Regions from separate parts of the Candidatus Thiodiazotropha sp. LNASS1 genome, predicted to be linked through region 1. Evidence: predicted binding sites of a transcription regulator. Region 1 holds the regulator's gene; each other region holds the start of a gene.
What was found. The regulator sigma-54, encoded in region 1, starts transcription at its own class of promoters, with help from an activator protein. The targets are predictions, from matches to a motif close to TGGCANGNTNCNTGCTT.

Region 1 (7,160 bases):
GTCGCCTGACTGATGGCATAGTCCTCCAACATCAACAGGTGGGTATCGATGAATTCACTGATATCCAATGCCGTGTTGGTCGGTATCTGTTCGCGCACCAGACGCAGGTGGTTGCTGGTGATATGCAGGGCGTTTTCGAAGCGTTCGATTTCGCTCTGAATCAAATCCTCGCTGATCTCACGATGAGTAACCTCCGGAATGCCCTGCTGCAGCAGATAGACATCACCTATCGCGACTTCGCGAGAGGTGTTGATACCTATACCCTGGCAGGATAGCGTCACTGATCTTCTCCGAATCGTTCGTTGATCAGAGAGATCAACGCCTGCATTGCCTCCTGTTCGTCACTACCTTCAATCTCAAGATGCAATGTGGAGCCCTGATTGGCTGCCAGCATCATAACGCCCATAATGCTTTTACCGTTCACGCGCTGACCGTTACGATTCAGAAAAACGTCGCTCGAGAAGCTGTTGGCGCAGCTCACCAGTTTTGCCGCCGCGCGGGCATGCAACCCCAGTTTGTTTATGATTTCAATCTCTTTATCCAACATACGCTTCGCTATTTATTAAGGGTTTCACAGCAGATTATTCCCTCTTTCCCGCCACTCATCGCCTTCTCGGTCAACCCGTCGAGATCCATGGTTTGATAATTGAGGGTTCGTATCAACATTGGCAGATTGATACCCGAAATCACATTTACCCGCCCCTTGTCCGCCAAACTGTAGGCGATGTTGCTGGGTGTGGAACCATACATATCAGTAAACACCAACACTCCCTGGCCCTGGTCCAACCGCTCGATCAATCCGCTGGCCTGTTGGACAAGTTTTTCCGGATTGCTGTCGATGCCGACAGGCAGGGTCTCAACAGCCAGTGGCGCACCTTCAAGCATCTTCCCCGCGGTCTCCAGCATTGCTTCCCCGATCCTGCTGTGAGTGATGAGCAGCAGGCCGATGGTCATGACAGTTCCCGATGTCGGCTCATGACATCCAAACCCGCCTCAGAAAAGTGTTTTGCCAGCCGTTCCACTAAAAACACGGACCTATGCTGACCCCCTGTACATCCCACGGCAATAGTGAGATAGCTACGCCCATCCGCCTCGAACGCCGGTATCCAGCGGGCCAGGAAATCGATCATGTCGGAAAGCATGCCGGTCACCTCTTGATGAGCCGACAGATAGTCCGCTACCGGCGCCTCCATACCATTGTAGACACGGAGTTCTTCCTGCCAATAGGGATTCGGCAGACAGCGGGCATCAAACACAAAATCGACATCCCTGGGTAGACCGTGTTTGAAGCCGAAGGATTCGAACAGTATCGATACCCTGCCCTCATCCCCCCCGATACGGTGTCGCACCAGGTCACGCAGTTCATGAAGATTGGTATAGGTGGTATCAAGTCGCAGGTCTGCCGCTTCGATCACCGGCGACAGCAACTCCCGTTCATAACGAATTGCCTCTGGCAGTGAGCGCTGTTCATTCGTCAAAGGATGTTTACGACGGGTCTCGCTGAAACGCTTGATCAATGTATCGGCTTTGGTATCAAGAAAAAGCATTTTACAGTCGAGCCCGCGCTGCCGGATATTCTCCACCATCTCCGGCAGGGTGGATAGCTGACTAGACTGACTGCGGGCATCGATGCTCACCGCGGTCTTGTTGAAAATGGCCTCCGGATTGCCGATAAGATGATCAGCCATCGAGATCAACAGCGAAATCGGCAGATTATCGATGCAATAATAGCCCATGTCCTCCAGGGTATGCAGGGCTATGGTCTTGCCTGAACCCGACATGCCGCTGACGATTTGCAGTTTGATCCCCTCGGACATGATTGTCTCTTATTGATCCTGATCGATATAGATCTGTTGACGATCGATGAAGTCCTGTGTGGCATTGTAGCCGTCAAGCATCAACATATGCTGTCTCACAGCTGTCTCCACCAGAATAGCCAGATTCCGACCGGCGGCTACCGGCAGACTTGTCTGCGGTATATCGACCCCCAGCATCGAGCGTTTTGAATGGCAACCTTCGAGACGATCCATTTCATGCAGTTTCTTGTCATCGAAGTGCAGCAGGTCAATGATCAAATGCAACTCTTTGTTGGGTTTTATCGCACTGTTTCCGAACATAGCGCGGATATTAATCATCCCTAAACCGCGTACTTCCAGGAAATCCTGCAACACCTTCGGACAGCGGCCGATAAGTGTATTACTGGCGGATTTGTAGATCTCTGTTGCATCATCGGCGATCAAACAATGGCCCCGTGAAATCAATGCCAATGCGAGTTCGCTTTTACCGATCGCCGGATCACCGCTGAGCAATACGCCCCTGCCAAGGACCTCCATGTAGACCCCGTGCACCAGCAGTTTTTCACCCACCGGCTGACTGAAGCGTTCCAATAGGCGATTTATCACCTGATTGTCGGGTTGAGGGGTATAGAAAAGCGCAATACTCCTTTCCAGTGCCTGCTCCTCACATTCCTGAAGCGGTTTCAGTCCATCGGTGAATATAAGCGATGCGGGGGAGGCCTTGAACAGTACCTGTAGATAATCATGATAGACATCCTTTTCATCATTCAACAGATGTTCCCTTTCCGGCGGCCCGATAACCTGGATCTGATTGGGCCGAACCAGATTGAGGGGACCTGCGGGTGGCTTTCCATGTTGAGATTCAATATCCAGAACGATCTCAGTGTCCCCCCCTTCACCATTCCAGCTCAGCGAAAGCTCGCCGGCCAGCTCTTCATAGAGATCCCGAATGGTATAGATTGGCTTCATTAAGAGGAGATTATAGCTTCCCGTTGCTGGATCAGTTGATAAAGATCTTGCGCAGTTGTCGCTTGCCTCAACTCACTACAGAAATCGTGATCGTCAAACATCTGCGCCAGTTTGGCCAACAATTGCAGATGCTCATCGGTCGCCTCTTCCGGCACCAACATGGCGAAGGCAAGATCAACCGGTTGATTGTCGATGGCATCGAAATCGATTCCCTCCGGCAGTTGGACAAACGCCGCGAGAGCCTCGGTGATATGCGGCATGCGGGCATGGGGAAGTGCTATACCCTTGCCCAAACCGGTACTGCCCAGCCTTTCACGCTCAAGGAGCGCATCAAAAACCATATCTTGATTGAGATCTGGAACAGCCTCGGCCAGTCGCTGACCGAGCTGTTCCAATACGCGCTTCTTGCTGGCCGCCTCCACATTGCAACCGATCCGTTCTTCCACAAGATAACCGTTTGGAAACATGGAAACCTCGCCAGTTCAATCAGCCCGTATTATTCAGACGCATATTTTACGCCGCTTCCGGCGCGATGACTTTTCATTTTCTCCTTGTGCTTCAGCACCTGTCTATCCAACCTGTCCGTGAGCAGATCTATAGCTGCATACATGTCTTCCTGTACAGAATCCGCATAAACACTCGCACCGTTCACTTGCATTGTGGCTTCTGCCTTCTGCCTCATTTTTTCCACACTCAGGATAACGTGAACATTTATCACATTATCGAAATGGCGCTCCAGGCGCTCAAATTTACTATCCACATAGCTTTTCAAGGCATTGGTTACATCCACATGATGACCGGTCACGCTAATTTGCATAATTTTCTCCTATCTTAGATGAGGTTACCCATCACCCTGCCTGACATGACTAAATGGCGACAAGCCACATTTACAGTATATGCTGTTTGGCAATCCTCATAAGCCTTGTGCCTGGTTGCATCCGCAAAGGGATTACTGTCAACAGCCGGTGATCAGTCGCGCATTCAACTCCTATATCAGACGTTTACGTTCGTTCGACGGTGGAATACCCATCGACTCACGGTACTTTGCCACTGTCCGACGGGCAACTTCGATACCCTGATCGGACAAGAGGGCGGCAATCTTATTGTCACTGAGAGGCTTGTTGGGAATCTCAGCGGCAATCATTTTTTTTATCAGCGCACGAATTGCAGTAGACGAGCACTCACCTCCCGCACTGGTGCTGACATGGCTGGAAAAGAAATACTTGAACTCCAGCGTACCCCTGGGTGTATGCATATATTTCTGTGTCGTCACACGGGATATCGTCGATTCATGCATCTCCAGCGCCTCGGCGATATCCCTCAATACCAGAGGTTTCATCGCCTCCTCTCCATGCTCAAAGAACCCCCGTTGATACTCTACGATTTTACTCGCCACGCGTAAAATAGTTTCGTTTCTGCTCATCAGGCTCTTAATGAACCACCGGGCCTCCTGCAGATGGTTCTTCAAAAAAGTATTGTCTTTACTCTGGTCCGCGCGTCTGATCAGATTGGCATAGCCGGTGTTTACCCGCAGTTTCGGGGTCACCTCGCCATTCAGTTCAACCACCCATCGGCCGTTGCGCTTACTCACGAACACATCAGGTATGACATATTCAGGTTCGCTGCTCGCAATGAGTGTACCCGGATGGGGATTGAGCGTACGAATCAGCTGCATCACTGCCGCCAGCTCGTCCTGATCGATCTTCATCCTACGCATGATCTGGTTCTGGTCCTGCGCGGTCAGGAGGCTGAAATGGTCCTTGCAAAGCCTGATTGCCGACTGTAGATAGGGGGTCGATTCGGACAGTTGATTCAACTGGATAAGCAGGCAGTCCTGAGGACCCTGGGCGCCGACACCGGGTGGATCGAATGCCTGTATTCGATGCAACACCGCTTTGACATCGTCAATGGTGGCCTCTTCATCGTTCAGCGACTGCAGCACCTCCTCCAGATCTCCGGTGAAATAACCATCCTCGTTGATGCTGTCGATGATGGTTGTGGCGACATAGATATCCTGCGGAGTGAAGGGAGTCAGATTCATCTGCCACAGCAGATGGTCTTGTAGCGTCGTGGCGCTACTGTTCTGTATCAAATAGTCGTGGTCATTACTCTCGCCACTGCCACCCGTCGTCGGCTGATAGCTGTCATAGACATCGCTCCATTCACTGTCGACCGGCAGTTCTTCAGTCACCTGAGACGCATCAGTCTGGATTTCACGTTCATTGTTGATGTCGTTACTGCTCGAACCCTCTGCCGCTGAATTTTCCGCCGCCCCGTTGTCAGCGCCCTCATTCTCCTGAGTGCTGTTTTGTTGACCGAACTCCTCCTCCACTTCGAGCATAGGATTGGTCTCGATCACCTCCTGAACCTCCTGACTGAGGTCGAGAGCAGACAGTTGCAGCAGGCGTATTGCCTGCTGCAACTGTGGTGTCATGGTGAGATGTTGTCCGAGTCGGAGCTGTAGCGCCTGCTTCATCGCAGATGATATCTTTGGACCTGGTATGTTATTTGTATGTCTTTAACTTCATTCTAGCTAAAAAAACTCACCGAGGAAAAAGATTTTCTCCCCGGAATCCCGCCAGAATGCTAAAACTTGTCACTGCAAGCTTCCAGGATCAATCCTGGAATCCATTAGAAATCAAGGGGATGCATTACCCCCACAAAACCATCTCTACATAGAAAAATCTTCGCCAAGATAGACACTTCTCACCTCATCATTCTGAAGAATCTCATTCGTGGAGCCCTCAGCCAGCACTTGACCGCTATTGATGATATAGGCCCGATCACAGATATCCAGTGTCTCTCTAACATTATGATCCGTAATCAGAACGCCTATCTGCAGGGCCTTGAGATGTTGAATGATCTTTTTGATATCGATGACAGCAATAGGGTCGACACCGGCGAAAGGCTCATCCAATAGAATAAAGCGCGGCTGGACGGAGAGGGCTCTGGCAATCTCCAGACGCCTGCGCTCACCCCCCGAGAGGCTCATTGCCAGATTGTCCCGCAAGTGATCGATACCGAATTCCCGCAACAGCTGGTCACACATTTCACGGCGCTTGCCGGCATCCAGAACCTCCACTGTCTCCAGAATCGCAAGAATGTTCTGCTCAACCGTAAGCCGTCGAAATACCGATGGCTCCTGCGCCAGATAGCCAATACCGCTGCGCGCTCGCATATGCATAGCCCGATCGGTCAGAACCTCCCCATTGAGAAGTATCTCGCCATGATCCACCGGGATCAGACCGACGATCATATAAAAACTGGTGGTCTTACCGGCCCCATTGGGCCCCAGTAACCCGACCACTTCACCGCTGTTCACGCTAAGTGAGACGCCGTCCACAACATTGCGCTTACCATACTGCTTTTGAAGCGCCTTGGCCTGTAGCTGACTCATGGCTGCTTGTTTGGCTCGATGACAACCTGCACGCGTTGCTTACCTTGCGCGCTTGTACCCGCCTTGACCATTGCCTTGGCGCGATTGTAGATAATCCGGTCGTTGCGAAAACGGTTGCCACCCTGCTCAAGCGATGCATCATCGATCAACAGCAATTCATCACGCTCCGCGTTGATCTCCACACGCCGGGCTTCGCCATGAACCTCCTCATCCCCTTTCTCCGTCAACTGACGAAAGCGAACGGGACTCCCTTCACTGATGACCTTCTCCGTTTTGCCCTGGCGACGATGGATCCACAGCCGATCGGCCCAAATCCTCAGACTGCCCTGGGTGATCTCGACACTTCCCTCATATAACACCACACCGGATGCCTCATCGACGGAAAGGCTGTCCGCTTCCAGATGCATGGGTTGATCCTTGTCACTTTCCAACGCATGCCCCGGCGCCCAAATGATCAGCAGCAACACCAGACAGGTCACAACGTATTTCATTCTATTGGAATTCATAATAGCCTCGCACCTCATGCAGCAGTTTGAGCCGTAGCGGTCCCTTCAGCCAGGCCTCCATACCTGTTGCGGTCATCCATTGGTCATCGCTCTCGATGCGTACCGGGCCATCGGTTGTAGCAAATGAATCTTCAAAGTGCAGCGTCAAATCCTGCGTGACAATATGCAACGGCGCAGTGTCCGCGCCGCTAGGACGATCGATAACCACACCCCCGGCAAGATGGAGACTCTCTTCACTGCGTCTGATCAGACCATCCTGCGCCCGCATCTGCAAAGGGGGGCTCTGTTGGTTGTAATGCCAGAGAACCGGTTGTTGCAGTTCGGTAATCCCGGTTTTTTCAAAATGCCTCATCCCCCGAGACTGCAATCGCTGTTTGAGTGCACCCTGTTCATCGTAGGTTTGCACAACCAACTCCTCGGCGTAAGAATCGGGATCGTGTCTAACACCCGGCGTTCGGGCCTCCTCCGGCTGCATCAACCTATTCATCCACC
Region 2 (7,160 bases), 260 kb from region 1:
TACCCAGGGGACAAGGAGAGATCCGTGTAAGACCTCGTTGGTGGGCTTGGATGCGGAATCTGCAATCCGCGTCTGCCTGGTAACCGCACAGTTCACCCTCCGCGGTACCGGCAAACAGCCTTTCACCAGAGGGCAACCAGGCGATATCGGCAACGCTTTCACCCAGGACTGTAGCCCAGGCCAGCTCAGCGCTATTCGCCACAGGAGTTGCCATGCTCAAGCCTTGCATGAGGCCAATCCCGTTTCGAGCTCCGCGCGATCCAGCTGCCGTCCGATGAAGATCATCTGGCTTTGACGCATTTCACTGCTCCATGGCCGACCGAACTTTCCATCGAACAACATATGAACCCCCTGGAACACGAAGCGCTCAGGCTTACCCGCCAGGGCCAGGATTCCCTTGAAACGAAAGATGTCGGGACCCTTGCGTCGCAACAGGGAGACCACCCAACGTTCGAACCTTTCCTGATCCAGATCCCCCGCCAGGTGCAGGCCCACCGAACCCACTGTCTCATCGTGACTGTGGGGGCTCGCATGCTCCTGTTGGATTTCGGCCAAGACCGGTTGACCGTTCAGAGACAGAGCCATGGAGAACTCTTGGGGTAGATGTTGGGTGAACAGCACATAACGACCAGGCCTGGGTATGCAAATCCGATACCGACTGCCTGACACTGAGTCCACCTGCAGTCGATAGAGGGCTTTAGCCGGGGTGAGACCGGTTTCGGTCAGTGGCGCCGTGTCATCGGAATAGAGCAGGATACTGCTGTGCTTCCAATCTTCGAAACTTTGCCCATCTTCAATCGCCCCCAACACAACATCGATGGCGGGATCGGGACCCGGCTGGAAACTCAATTCGTAATCACCCACCTGCAAAGAGAAGATGCCGGACCACTCGAAGGGGAGTTCCTCTTGCAGGAAAGAGGGGATCTCCTCGAGCTTGGCCTCCAGATCAAAGGCGCGGATACCCATAATCCGATCCAGATCGATAACACCATGTTGTGTCTGATAGATTCGCGCCAGGCGGTTACGACCCTGTATGGCCTCAGTGAGCGTGCTCAACGCCTCGGCACTAACCAGGTCCGTTTTATTAACGAGGACCACATCGGCAAAAGCCAGTTGCGCCTCGCACTCGTCAGACTCGTCCAGATGCTGCGCCACATGCTTGGCATCCACCAGGGTGACGATGGCATCCAGGCGCAGTTTCTCCTTCATCTCCTCGTCCATGAAGAAGGTCTGGGCCACCGGACCTGGGTCAGCCATACCGGTGGTCTCGATAAGGATGTGGTCGAACTTGTGCTTGCGGCGCATCAGACGGCCCAGGATGCGGATCAGGTCACCCCGCACCGTGCAGCAGATGCAACCGTTGTTCATCTCGAAGATCTCTTCGTCGGACTGAACCACCAGCTCATGGTCAATACCGATCTCGCCGTATTCGTTCTCGATGACCGCGATACGTTTTCCATGTTGCTCCGTGAGAATCCGGTTCAACAGGGTAGTCTTTCCTGAACCGAGAAATCCGGTCAACACCGTTACCGGCACACGCCCATCGCGTTCAACCGACGTTGTGCCGTTGCTGTGTTCGTTACAGGTTTCCTGGAGACAAGCTGTCATACTGTTACGCGCTCCTTGTCTGCATACCGATTCACTGTCTGTGCGTCCTGCACGGTACAAATTCCCCGGGCCGGGTTGACCTCTTCCGGAAACACCCTGATATAACCATCCGGCTTACCACTCTCGTCCTGTGTCTTCCGCTCAGCGACAGGAGCACCTGCAAGCTCCTTGGATCGCATGACCAGGAAATCCACCAAATGATTGCGAATCGGGTAGTAAGCCGGGTCGTGGATGATCGAGGTGCGGTCCCGGGGTCTCGGGATAGCCACCTTCACCGATTCGGCGATACGCGCATAGGGACCGTTGGTCATCAGCAATATGCGATCGGCCAGCAGGATCGCCTCGTCTACGTCATGAGTAATCATGAACACCGTTTGATGGGTCTCGTTCCAGATCTTCAGCAGCTCATCCTGGATATTGCCGCGTGTCAGCGCATCCAGCGCCCCAAAAGGCTCATCCAGCAGCAACAGTTTGGGCTCTATGGCAAAGGCGCGGGCGATGGAGACCCGCTGGCGCATACCACCGGAGAGTTCGTACGGTTTGCGTTCCTCAGCGCCATCCCCCAGGCCCACCATCTGCAGATATTTATAGGCATGTTCCCGCACCTGCTCGCGGCTCCACTGGGGCCAGCGGGCGCGTACCCCGAATGTGACGTTTTTGAGGGCGCTCAGCCAGGGCAGCAGGCTATAGTTCTGGAATACAACACCCCGTTCCAAGGCCGGACCTCCCACCTCTTTGCTGTCCATGAACAGGACGCCGTCGCTGGCGCCGTCAAGGCCGGCCAGGATATTCATGATGGTGGACTTACCGCACCCGGAGTGGCCGATTATGCAGACGAACTCACCCTTATGAATGCCGAAATTGGCATTCTCGAATACCGTTAACTCCCCATCCTTGGTCTTGAATCGTTTGGAAAGGTTTTCCGCCTCGACAAAAAAATGTTTTGTTGTCATAGGTTCGTTATTCCTTATAGGTGACCAGACGGGTGGCACCGGACAACGCCATATCTAGCAGCATGCCTACGATACCGATCATCAGAATGGAGAAAATAACGCTGGTGAGATCGAGGTTGTTCCACTCGTTCCACACGTAATACCCGATCCCCGTGCCACCCACCAGCATCTCGGCAGCGACGATGACCAACCAGGCGATGCCGATGGAGATACGCATGCCGGTGAGAATTGTGGGTGCCGCCGCCGGCAGGATCACGGTGAATGCGGTACGCACGGGCGACAGCTCATGTGTACGGGCCACATTCAGCCAGTCCTTGCGCACATTGGCCACGCCGAAAGCCGTGTTGATCAACATCGGCCAGATGGAACAGATGAAAATAACAAAGATAGAGCTGGCCTCCGAATCCTTGATGATAAAAAGGGCCAGCGGCATCCAGGCCAGCGGTGAGATGGGACGCAACACCTGAATGAAGGGATTCAATGCCTTTTGGATCAACGGCGACATGCCGATCAGGAAGCCGACCGGTATGGCGATAACGGCCGCCATGAAGTAACCGGCCAGGACCCGATAGATGGAGTAGCCAAGCTGGATGCCGATACCCTTGTCATTGGGACCCTTGTCGTAGAAGGGATCGGACAATTCATCCACTGCCAGACCAATGACCTTGGACGGTGGCGGTACTCGCGCCTCCTGGTCGGCACCGCCCATGAGGATCTCATATTCGGTCAATGCCTTCTTCGCTTGCGGCGCTTGATTGGCCATTTCCCAGAGGCCGAGCATGACGGCCAGGAAAGTGACGGCCAGCACTGTGGCTCGCATGTTTAGAGACTGCAGCATAACTTCGGTTTCCCCTCTGTTTTGTTAAGGGGCCGGGTGGAAGAGACCCCCCGACCCCGCCGACTCACGGTCTAACGTTTAATGGCGAAGCTCTGGACATATGCGTCGGGTTTGGCCGGATCGAACGCCTTACCCATAATTTCGTAGGACTCATAGGTATGATCCGGTACCGGATAACCCAGCTCCTTCATCATGCGTCCCGCATCGGAGGCCAGATAGACCTCTTCCGCGATCTTCTTGTAATCCACATTCCCTTTCACATAGCCCCAACGCTTCATCTGGGTCAGGATCCAGACCGCCATGGAGTGCCATGGGAAGGGGTCGAAATCGATTCGATCTGGGACGTTATGCACCTTACCCAAACCATCTGCGTATTTACCGGTCAACACCTGTTCGATAACAGGCACCGGCTGATTGAGATAGTTCTTTGGTGCGATGGCCTTAGATATCTCCTTGCGATTTTCATGCTTTGAGGAGTAGGCGGTGGCATCCACTATGGACTTCAGCAACGCCGCGTAGGTGTTCGGCAGAGTGGTGGCGAACTCCTCGGAGCAGGCAAAAGCGCAGCACGGATGGCCCGGCCAGATATCCTTGGTGAGGGTGTGAATGAATCCCACCTTCTCCCATACCGCCCGCTGGTTGAATGGATCCGGCGACAGGTAACCGTCCAGATTGCCGGCCCGCAGGTTAGCCACCATTTCCGGCGGCGGTACCACACGGATCTGTATATCCTTGTCAGGATCGATGCCGTGTTCCGCCACGTAGTAACGCAACAGGAAGTTATGCATGGAGTAGTCGAACGGCACACCGAATTTGAAGCCCTTCCAATCCTTAGGATCGCGTTTATCCTTGTGTTTGACGTGCAGCACGATGGCCTGGCCGTTGATATTCTCTACCGCAGGCATACGGAATGGTACCGCCGTGGAGCCGGAACCCATGGTGATGGCCAGTGGCATCGGCGTCAGCATGTGGCTGGCGTCATACTCCTTGGCCAAGGATTTATCCCGGGCCACCGCCCATCCAGCCGTTTTGATGACGTCCACATCCAGGCCGTATTTGGCATAGAAGCCCATGGGATGAGCCATGATGATAGGCGTGGCGCAGGTGATCGGCACGAATCCGACCTTCAGCTTCGACTTTTCCGGTTTGCCCAGATTGTCCTTGATTGCCGCTTTGACCTCATCCATGGGCAGCATGCTGCCGAGCATGGCTGCGAAGGCGCCACCACCCACCAGGCGCATAAAATCCCTGCGGCTCATATCGTCGTGTCCGAAGATGCCACGCACCACCGCACTCTCGACGACCCGGTCCAGGACATCTTCGGAGCTCTCGAGAGGATTGGGATCCTCAACTGCCGTCTGCGCTGATTCGTCGACAGCGATCTCGGCCTGTTCCGCAGCCGCCAACTCATGCATCCCGGGTGTGGCGATGCCTTCAAAGACCACCCGTTCCAATCGCTCGGTCAACTCGGTTTCACTGCATTCGTAGTTACTCTGGATCTGCTCCTTCTGAAAAACACAGATGGGGCAGTTGCACGCAGGACCGTGCTGAAGATCGGTATCCGCATCAAACGGATTGCCGAGACTTTTGTTTGCCATGTTAAACCCCTTGTAGCTTGTTCGATTCAAACGTCGGCGATGCGGTCAGCCACCTGCATGGCACGGTTCCTGCCCTTTTCGAAGTGCGGGTTCACAAACCCGCCGTTGAACGCGAAACAGGGACGATACTGGTGCAGGGACGCACAACCTCTACCAAAACCGCACAAAATTTGTGCGTACCTGGACGGACTGACGGCGCTGAATCAATTCCGAAGCGCACCCGTCTTTACAAGAGAATTGCAGCTACCGTGCCAACTATAAAATTCAAACGTAAGCTGCTGTTTAGTTGGGAAATACATCAGAAATAGCGGTGACTTACGGGACTACGAAAATACGTAAATCACGAAAACACGTAATCGAAAACACGAGATTTTGTAGTATCTCAGTGAATATTGAGGTCTGTTCATATGAACCTATCGGATACAGAGGTTAAAACCCACAACCTCCCGGATACCAGGCATTCCAAAGATGCCGGATGGCCGATGTTTTACAACTTCTTTGACCAGCACCCCACGGCAACACTTGTATTCGATCCGGTTGAGAATCGTATGGTCGATGCTAATCGAGCAGCTATGGACCTACTGGGATTTCCAATGGAAACACTGCTGCAAAGCAAACCCAGCTGGTTATTCAACGGGGGGTTGAGCGCACTGGTCGTGTTCACCCAATCGGTCATGGTGCAAGGGTTTTGTTGGACCAATGAACTCAGCTGCCGGACCCGCAGTGGCAGAGTGATACCGGTAGAGTGCAACGCCCGATCTGTGACCCACAATGACCAGGTACTGCTGAGCGCCACCCTGCAAGATCGAGAGGTTGTGGAGGGACTGCGTAAACAAGCCGACGCCAACGACTATGTGCGCCGGGGCCTCGCGGAATGGCGCAAGTACGAACAGCTATTCCATGAGATCGAACAGGGCAACCAACTACTCCTGCAGGCAGCCGGTGACGGTATCTACGGTGTCAATGCGGATGGTATCACCACCTTCATCAATCCAGCCGCCGAACGCCTGCTTGGCTACAATGCCGATGAGCTTGTGGGTAAGAATATGCACCAGATGGTGCACTGCAGACATCCTGACGGTTCCCACTACTCCGTCAGACACTGTCCTATCTACGCCGCTTTCAATGATGGTACCGTGCACCACGTGGACGATGAGGTATTCTGGCGCAAGGACGGTAGCGTATTTCCCGTGGAGTACACCAGCACACCCATCGTGGAACATGGCATGCTCATCGGAGCGGTGATCATCTTTCGCGACATCAGTGATCGCAAGGAGGCTGAAAACAATCTGCGCAGCGCCCTCGAGCAGGTCAAATCCCTGCAGCGGCGGCTGGAGGAAGAGAATGCCTATTTGCAGGAAGAAATCCGCACCGAGCACAACTACCGGGAGATAATCGGCAGCAGCTCAGCCATACGTCAGGTTATCCAAAAGATTCAGTTGGTCGCACCGACAAATTCCACCACCCTGATCACAGGCGAGTCGGGCACCGGCAAGGAACTCATAGCCAGAGCCATACATGTCAGCAGCGAACGTAGCGATCGGCCTCTGATCCGGGTCAACTGCGCAGCCATACCCCGCGATCTGTTCGAAAGCGAATTCTTCGGCCATATACGGGGCGCCTTCACCGGCGCCACACGGGACCGTGCAGGGCGGTTCGAACTGGCCGACGGCGGCACCCTGTTTCTTGACGAGGTGGGCGAGATACCTCTTGAGTTACAGGGCAAGTTGTTGCGGGTGTTGCAGGAGGGACAGTACGAGCGTATCGGCGAGGAGAAGACCCGTAGCGTGGACGTGCGCATCATCACCGCCACCAATAAGGACCTGGCAGCCGAGGTGACTGCAAAAAACTTTCGCGAAGATCTCTATTTCCGCCTGCAGGTGTTCCCCATCCACTTGGCTCCCCTGCGGGAACGTCCCGAGGATATTCCCTTGTTGGCAAGCCATTTCCTGCACACCATATGCCGTAAACTCAACAAGCGGGATATTCATCTCAGCCAAAGTGACGTCAGACGCCTTAAAAGCCATCGCTGGCCGGGTAATGTCCGCGAACTGGAAAACATCATCGAGCGGGCGGTCATCGTCACCCAAACAGGGCGTCTCCACCTGGACCTGCCGGTTCCTGAGACCATCGTCAAGACGGCGTTGACGCCGGACGAGGAAC
Region 3 (7,160 bases), 1.3 Mb from region 1:
AGGGGAGTTCCACGAAAGTGATTGAAAACAGCGAGGGTGACCGCACCACGCCTTCCATTATTGCCTATGCCAATGATGGTGAGATCCTGGTCGGCCAGTCCGCCAAGCGTCAGGCTGTGACTAATCCGCAAAATACCCTGTTTGCCATTAAGCGTCTGATTGGAAGGATGTTTAACGATGATGTGGTGCAGCGCGATGTGGACATGGTGCCCTACAAAATTGTCAAGGCGGACAATGGTGACGCCTGGGTTGAGGTGAATGGCAAGAAGATGGCGCCGCCGGAGATCTCCGCCAAGATCCTGCAGAAGATGAAAAAGACCGCTGAGGACTACCTGGGTGAAGAGGTGAAAGAGGCGGTTATCACTGTGCCGGCTTATTTCAACGATTCCCAGCGTCAGGCTACCAAGGATGCCGGTCGTATCGCCGGCCTTGATGTGAAACGCATCATCAATGAACCGACAGCCGCGGCGCTGGCCTACGGCATGGACAAAAAGCGGGGTGATCAGACCCTGGCGGTCTATGACCTGGGCGGCGGTACCTTCGATATCTCTATCATTGAAATCGCAGAAATCGATGGCGAGCATCAATTCGAGGTACTCTCCACCAATGGTGACACCTTCCTCGGTGGTGAAGATTTCGATATGCGCGTCATCGACTACCTGGTGGATGAGTTCAAGAAAGATCAGGGTTTTGATCTGCGGAACGATCCCCTGGCGCTGCAGCGCCTGAAAGAGGCGGCTGAGAAGGCCAAGATCGAGCTGTCATCCAGCCAGCAGACAGATATCAACCTGCCCTATATCACGGCAGATGCAAGTGGTCCCAAGCATCTGAACCTCAAGCTGAACCGCTCAAAGCTGGAATCGCTGGTGGAAGATCTGGTGACACGCACCATCGAACCCTGCAAGATTGCCCTGAAGGACGCCGGGATTACAGCCTCCAAGATTGATGAGGTGATCCTGGTCGGTGGTCAGACCCGGATGCCTAAGGTGCAAGAGGCGGTGAAGGCGTTCTTTGATAAAGAACCTCGCAAGGATGTCAACCCGGATGAGGCTGTCGCCATTGGCGCCGCGATACAAGGCGGTGTACTGGGCGGTGATGTCAAAGATGTACTACTTCTTGATGTGACTCCGCTCTCCCTCGGTATCGAAACCCTGGGCGGCGTGATGACCAGGCTGATTGAGAAGAACACTACCATTCCCACCAGCGCCTCGCAGGTATTCTCCACGGCGGACGACAATCAGACGGCGGTAACCGTGCATGTATTGCAGGGTGAACGCGAACAGGCGGGGGCCAATAAATCCCTGGGACGCTTCGATCTGAGCGATATCCCGCCTGCACCGAGAGGGGTACCGCAGATCGAAGTCAGCTTCGACATCGATGCCAACGGCATTCTCAATGTCTCCGCCAAGGACAAGGCGACCGGCAAGGAACAGTCGATCGTCATCAAGGCCTCTTCCGGGCTGAGTGACGATGAAGTCGATCGTATGGTCAAGGATGCTGAAGCCCATGCGGATGAGGACCGTAAGTTCCACGAACTGATCGGCGCCCGCAACCAGGCGGATACTATGATTCACGCCACCAAGAAATCGATGGAAGAGCTGGGCGATGATAAGCTTGAAGCCGGTGAAAAGGAAGCGATCGAGGGTGCAATCAAGGATCTCGAAGAGGTCATGAAAGGCGATGACAAGGATGCCATCGAAGCGAAAACCAAGGTGCTGGCGGAAGCCTCTGGTAAGATGGCGGAGCGGCTCTACGCCCAGAAGGGTGCAGAGGGTGAAGCCGCGGCCGCTGACGCGGGTGCGTCTGGTGCGGAAGCATCCTCTGATGCTGCCGGGGATGACGTTGTCGACGCTGAGTTCGAAGAGGTTAAGGACAACAAAAACTAATCAAGGATTCCAGTCCTGCAAACCGTGCATCGGCAGCCCTGCCGATGTGCGGTTTTGGCGTTATACGGGCATGAAACTAGCGCCTGTTGAATGAGTGTTGACAGGCCCTATTCAGACAGCTGGACAAATGATGTATCTCAACAAATAACAGTAGTAAAAGATAAAAAACCATGGCTAAACGTGATTATTACGAAGTTTTAGGCGTCAACAAGAATGCCAGTGAGGCCGATATCAAAAAGGCCTATAGACGCCTTGCCATGAAATTTCATCCGGACCGGAACACCGGGGATGCCGCTGTCGAAGCAGAAGAGAAATTCAAAGAGGCCAAGGAAGCCTACGAAGTATTGACCGATGCGCAAAAGCGCGCGACCTACGACCAGTTCGGACACGCCGGTGTCGATCCCAGCATGGGTGGCGGTTTTGGTGGCGGCAGCGCCAATTTCTCAGATATCTTCGGTGATGTATTCGGCGACATCTTTGGCGGGGGACGTGGCGGCGGTGGCGGCTCTCGCGTGCATCGCGGCGCCGATCTGCGTTACAACCTGCAACTTTCACTGGAAGATGCAGTCGCTGGAACAACGGTCAAGATTAGGGTGCCGACTCTGGTGAAGTGTGATGTTTGCGCTGGTAGCGGTGCCCGGAAAGGGACTACCCCAAAGACCTGCGATACCTGCGGCGGCCATGGTCAGGTACGCATGCAGCAGGGATTCTTCTCAGTTCAACAGACCTGTCCACGCTGTCATGGTAAAGGAACCATGATCGAGGATCCCTGCCCTAACTGCCATGGGCAGGGGCGCGTACAGGAGCACAAGACTCTGTCGGTCAAGGTGCCGCCCGGCGTCGATTCCGGTGACCGTATTCGCCTGGCCGGTGAAGGTGAGGCTGGGGAGCATGGTGGTCCACCCGGTGATCTTTATGTACAGGTCGCCGTGAAGCCTCACGAAATTTTCAGCCGCGAGGATAATCATCTCTACTGTGAAGTGCCGATAAGCTTCGCTGTGGCCGCCCTGGGTGGTGAGCTGGAGGTGCCCACACTGGATGGTAAGGTGATCCTGAAGATTCCCGCAGGGACACAGACCGGCCGCCTGTTCCGGATGCGCGGCAAGGGTGTCAAGCCGGTTCGTGGTGGCCCCATGGGTGATCTGATGTGCAGGGTGCTGGTCGAGACACCGATCAAACTGACTGCCGAACAGGAGGACCTGATCAAGCGACTCGACGAATCCATGAAAAAGGGTGGTGCGAAGCATAGCCCTCATTCCACCAGCTGGGTTGATGGAGTGAAAAAGTTCTTTGAAAATATGGGCTTTTAAAGCAAATCTAGAAGGGGCGCATCGGATGACAAGAATCGCAGTGGTTGGCGCGGCGGGACGCATGGGCAGATCCCTGGTAACGGCGGTTAGCGAAACTGAGGGATTGGTTCTGGGAGCTGCGACGGAGCGCAAAGGGAGCCAGCTGATCGGCCAGGATGCAGGTGAACTGGCGGGTATCGGTCATCTTAATGTCTCCCTGGAAACAGATTTGAAAGCGGTCGTTGACGATTTCGACGTGCTGATCGACTTTACCACTCCCACCGCTACCATGGCCCATCTGGCGATCTGCCGCGAAGCGGGCAAGCATATGGTGATCGGCACCACTGGCCTGAATGAGGCAGAAAAGCAGGCATTGCAGGATGGGGCCGATGGTATTGCGATCGTGTTCGCACCCAATATGAGTGTTGGAGTCAACCTCAGCTTCAAGCTGGTCGAAATGGCGGCCAGGGTTTTGGGCGATGAGGCGGATGTGGAGATTATCGAGGCCCACCACCGGCACAAGGTCGATGCACCTTCCGGTACGGCACTGAGATTGGGTGAAGTGATTGCGGATACCCTTGGTCGGGATTTAAGTGAGTGTGCCGTCTATGGTCGGGAGGGAAAGACCGGTCCTCGGGATGGCAAGACTATCGGCTTCGAGACCATCCGCGCAGGGGACGTGGTCGGTGAACACAGCGTCTGGTTCGCCATGGAGGGAGAACGGGTGGAAGTGGTGCATAAGGCATCAAGTCGGATGAATTTCGCCCGCGGCGCCATCCGGGCTGCCGGATGGGTGGTAGGCAAGGAGAAGGGACTGTTCGACATGCAGGATGTGTTGAGCCTGAAATAGTTTGTGGGAATGAAGAGCATACACAGTCTCGGTATCTTACTGGTCATTGTCAGTTTCCTGTCTGTCGGTTGCAGTGAAACTCCTTTGAGTCCGGAGGAACAGCTCCGAAATCTCATCAGTGAGGCTGAAACCTATCTCGAATCGCGGGATCTCTCCTCAGCAATGGCCTTTGTCGATCCGGCTTATAGGGATGAGAGCGGACGGGATTTCAGGGGGCTGAAGGCAACGCTGCTGGGCTATTTCATGCGTCACAAATCGATTCACATTATATCAACGATTGATCAGATCGATTTACGCTCCGAGAATGAGGCCGAAGTTGTGCTCTTTGCCGGACTTGCCGGGTCTCCACAGGAGACGGATATGACGCTCTCCCAATGGCGCGGGGAGCTGCTGCGTTTACAACTCATGTTTACTCGTAGTGATGATGACTGGCGTTTGCAGAAGGCGCAGTGGCGCCGCGCCACACCACAGGATTTTGCTCTCTAGGACCATTCGGTTCAACGGATCTCACAAAATTTCGATACTTAAGCTCCGCCGGCGAAGCAATTTATCGATAGACCGGAATACCACCTTCTCCTTCGCTCGAGGGGAAAGGAAAAACGGGCCAAGAAGGGTGGGGTGTCCTAAACCTGGCCCGGAACCTGCATTTATCTTGTCGACTGAAAGCGACAACAACAGGTTTAGCCATGGTACAGATAGCACTCATGCCCCAGATTCAGGGGGATAAGCTCAAATCCGCAATCCCTGCAGAAGGGGGCGATCTTGTCACACAGATCAGTGCAAATGGGGAGATTATAGGGGCTACATTCGACCAGGCCCTACAGGAAATGCTGATGGCTCAGGGTGAACAGGGCGTTCTGTTTCTCTCGCTGGCGACGTCAACAGCAGATCCCCTTCAACCACAGACTATAACGCCTCGGGATGGCGGGGTTTTGCCGCTGCAACTCCAGTTGGACGGCAAGCCTTTGCCGCTTCTGATATCCCAACAGCAGGCTGCATTGACCGAACCGGTGCTAGACGGTGCAGTACAACTGAAGCCGCTTCAGTCACAACCACAATTGATGCAACCAGAATTCCTGATCCAGCGACTGATCGAAAACGGTCAATCTCAGCCACTGAAACTGCAGCTGCGTGAATTGGGTGCGCAGCTGTTGGAATCCGGACGACCTGTTGAGAGCGCCGGTCAGCTGTCCGCACTTTCACTGCAACTGCCGGTCAACTCATCCACAGGTATGCGGCCATCTATCGTCATGCCTCTGGATATTCCCGTCGGTCAGGCGGGATGGGACAGAGCGGTGGGAGAGCGAATCCAGTGGATGGTCGGTCAGAACATCCAACAGGCGGAAATCAAGTTGAATCCACCCCATCTTGGGCCGCTGGAGATAAAGATATCACTACAGAATGATCAGACCAGCGTCACCTTTGTCGCCTCTCAAGCCCCTACGCGAGAAGCCCTCGAGGCATCGATTCCGCGACTACGGGAGCTGTTTGGTGAAATCAATCTCAATCTCGCCAATGTGGATGTGGGACAGCAGCAGGCAGGTGAATCGGCCCATGACAGGAGAGCCGGATCTGGCAGTAACGGTACGATTGGCAGTGATTCGTTAAGCCCTGACCAGACTCGGGAACAAGGCCAAACATGGATAATGGGTGGTGATGGCCTTTTGGATACCTACGCCTAGCATCTACCCTCTGCCCATCTACCGACGACGAATTCCTCTGTTGTGAGGATATTCGCGGTTATGCTGTGACAAAAACAGGATACGAACCGTGTTATCTCCAGGATATTCCCTCAATATCGCTATTTGATAGGTTATCAATCCAATCAAAGGGGGGAGAGGTCCGTGAAAATATGAAAACAGCCGCATCTACACCCCTGTTCTTACATTTTGGCTATTTCAAACTGGACTGCAGTAGGCGAGAATGGGTGACTGAGAGGAGGAACTACGGAACGTCTGATGCGATTCATAAAACTCTTTATAGTCATACTGATCATGATGCTGGGTGCAGTCTTCACTGTACTCAACGCCGACCCTGTAGAAATTAATTACTATTTTGGTCATCGGGACCTCCCTTTGTCGTTGATACTGACCATCGCCTTGGGACTGGGTGTGATTTTGGGTGTCCTGGCCGGAATGGGTAGAGTATTGGGTCTTAAGCGGGAAATACACTCTCTTAAAAGGCGCAGTCAAATGGTGAGTGAAGAGGTCAACAACCTTCGCGCCTTACCCTTGAAGGAGCAGTGAGGGTTGCAATGTACTTTACATGCTATGTCTTAACCCAAGCAGTAACCCATTATCGGCATTACGCTGCCGGTGTGGTTGTTGAGGTGTCAGGTGATTGAGCTGCTGCTCTTGTTGCTGCCTGTAGCCGCTGCCTCCGGTTGGTATACGGCACGGCGCGGCATGCCCAGAAAAAAACAGAAGCAGCAACCGCAGATCGCGCCGGTCTATTTCAAAGGTCTCAATTATCTGCTGAACGAACAGCCCGATAAGGCAATCGATCTGTTCATCGAATTGCTGGATGTGGACAGCGATACGGTAGAGACCCATCTTGCCTTGGGTAACCTGTTTCGTCGGCGGGGTGAAGTGGATCGAGCCATCCGTATTCATCAAAACCTGATAGCCAGGCCCAGTTTGAATCGCGAACAGCGAGCACAGGCCTTGCTTGAATTGGGTCAAGACTATATGCGGGCAGGCCTGTTCGATCGTGCCGAAAACCTGTTCCTCGAATTAACCGAACTCAAAATCTACAACGAGCAGGCCTATATCTATCTATTGGAGATCTATCAACAGGAGAAAGAGTGGCAACGATGCCTTGATGTTGCTGATAAGATCTCTGTATCCCACTTTCCCTCTCTACCGAATGCGGTTGCCCACTTCTATTGTGAATTGGCTGAGCAGATGTTGAGCCAGCAGAATATCTCCGCAGCGGAGGGTTATCTCAAGCGTGCTCAACAGGTTCAACGAAACAATGTGCGCGCTTTACTTTTACAGGCCGAGATCGATTATACCCGGGGTGATTGTCGATCGGTGGTAAAGTTGCTGCAGCAGGTCGAGGAGAACGAACCCATCTATCTTTCCGAGGTTCTGCCCAGGCTTGTCGAATGCTATAAGCAACTCGGCAGACAGCATG

Region 2: AB8516_RS13130 (CmpA/NrtA family ABC transporter substrate-binding protein) is a predicted target of sigma-54. The motif match lies at 5,235-5,251, and genes of this name have one in related genera.
Region 3: AB8516_RS20405 (flagellar hook-length control protein FliK) is a predicted target of sigma-54. The motif match lies at 4,656-4,672, and genes of this name have one in related genera.

The regions. Positions count from the first base shown of each region.
Region 1 covers NZ_OZ156465.1:3,250,635-3,257,794, reverse strand. Annotated here, with positions in the region: gene ptsP (phosphoenolpyruvate--protein phosphotransferase) at 1-281, opposite strand, end outside; gene AB8516_RS14335 (HPr family phosphocarrier protein) at 278-547, opposite strand; gene AB8516_RS14330 (PTS sugar transporter subunit IIA) at 556-954, opposite strand; gene rapZ (RNase adapter RapZ) at 951-1,817, opposite strand; gene hprK (HPr(Ser) kinase/phosphatase) at 1,827-2,765, opposite strand; gene ptsN (PTS IIA-like nitrogen regulatory protein PtsN) at 2,765-3,232, opposite strand; gene raiA (ribosome hibernation-promoting factor, HPF/YfiA family) at 3,262-3,582, opposite strand; gene AB8516_RS14305 (RNA polymerase factor sigma-54) at 3,754-5,241, opposite strand; gene lptB (LPS export ABC transporter ATP-binding protein) at 5,437-6,162, opposite strand; gene lptA (lipopolysaccharide transport periplasmic protein LptA) at 6,159-6,653, opposite strand; gene lptC (LPS export ABC transporter periplasmic protein LptC) at 6,655-7,160, opposite strand, start outside.
Region 2 covers NZ_OZ156465.1:2,992,023-2,999,182, reverse strand. Annotated here, with positions in the region: gene AB8516_RS13150 (WD40 repeat domain-containing protein) at 1-229, opposite strand, end outside; gene AB8516_RS13145 (GTP-binding protein) at 217-1,608, opposite strand; gene AB8516_RS13140 (ABC transporter ATP-binding protein) at 1,605-2,561, opposite strand; gene ntrB (nitrate ABC transporter permease) at 2,569-3,399, opposite strand; gene AB8516_RS13130 (CmpA/NrtA family ABC transporter substrate-binding protein) at 3,471-4,997, opposite strand; gene AB8516_RS13125 (sigma 54-interacting transcriptional regulator) at 5,405-7,160, shown strand, end outside.
Region 3 covers NZ_OZ156465.1:4,566,814-4,573,973, forward strand. Annotated here, with positions in the region: gene dnaK (molecular chaperone DnaK) at 1-1,886, shown strand, start outside; gene dnaJ (molecular chaperone DnaJ) at 2,057-3,196, shown strand; gene dapB (4-hydroxy-tetrahydrodipicolinate reductase) at 3,222-4,025, shown strand; gene AB8516_RS20400 (hypothetical protein) at 4,035-4,511, shown strand; gene AB8516_RS20405 (flagellar hook-length control protein FliK) at 4,712-5,707, shown strand; gene AB8516_RS20410 (lipopolysaccharide assembly LapA domain-containing protein) at 5,984-6,271, shown strand; gene lapB (lipopolysaccharide assembly protein LapB) at 6,362-7,160, shown strand, end outside.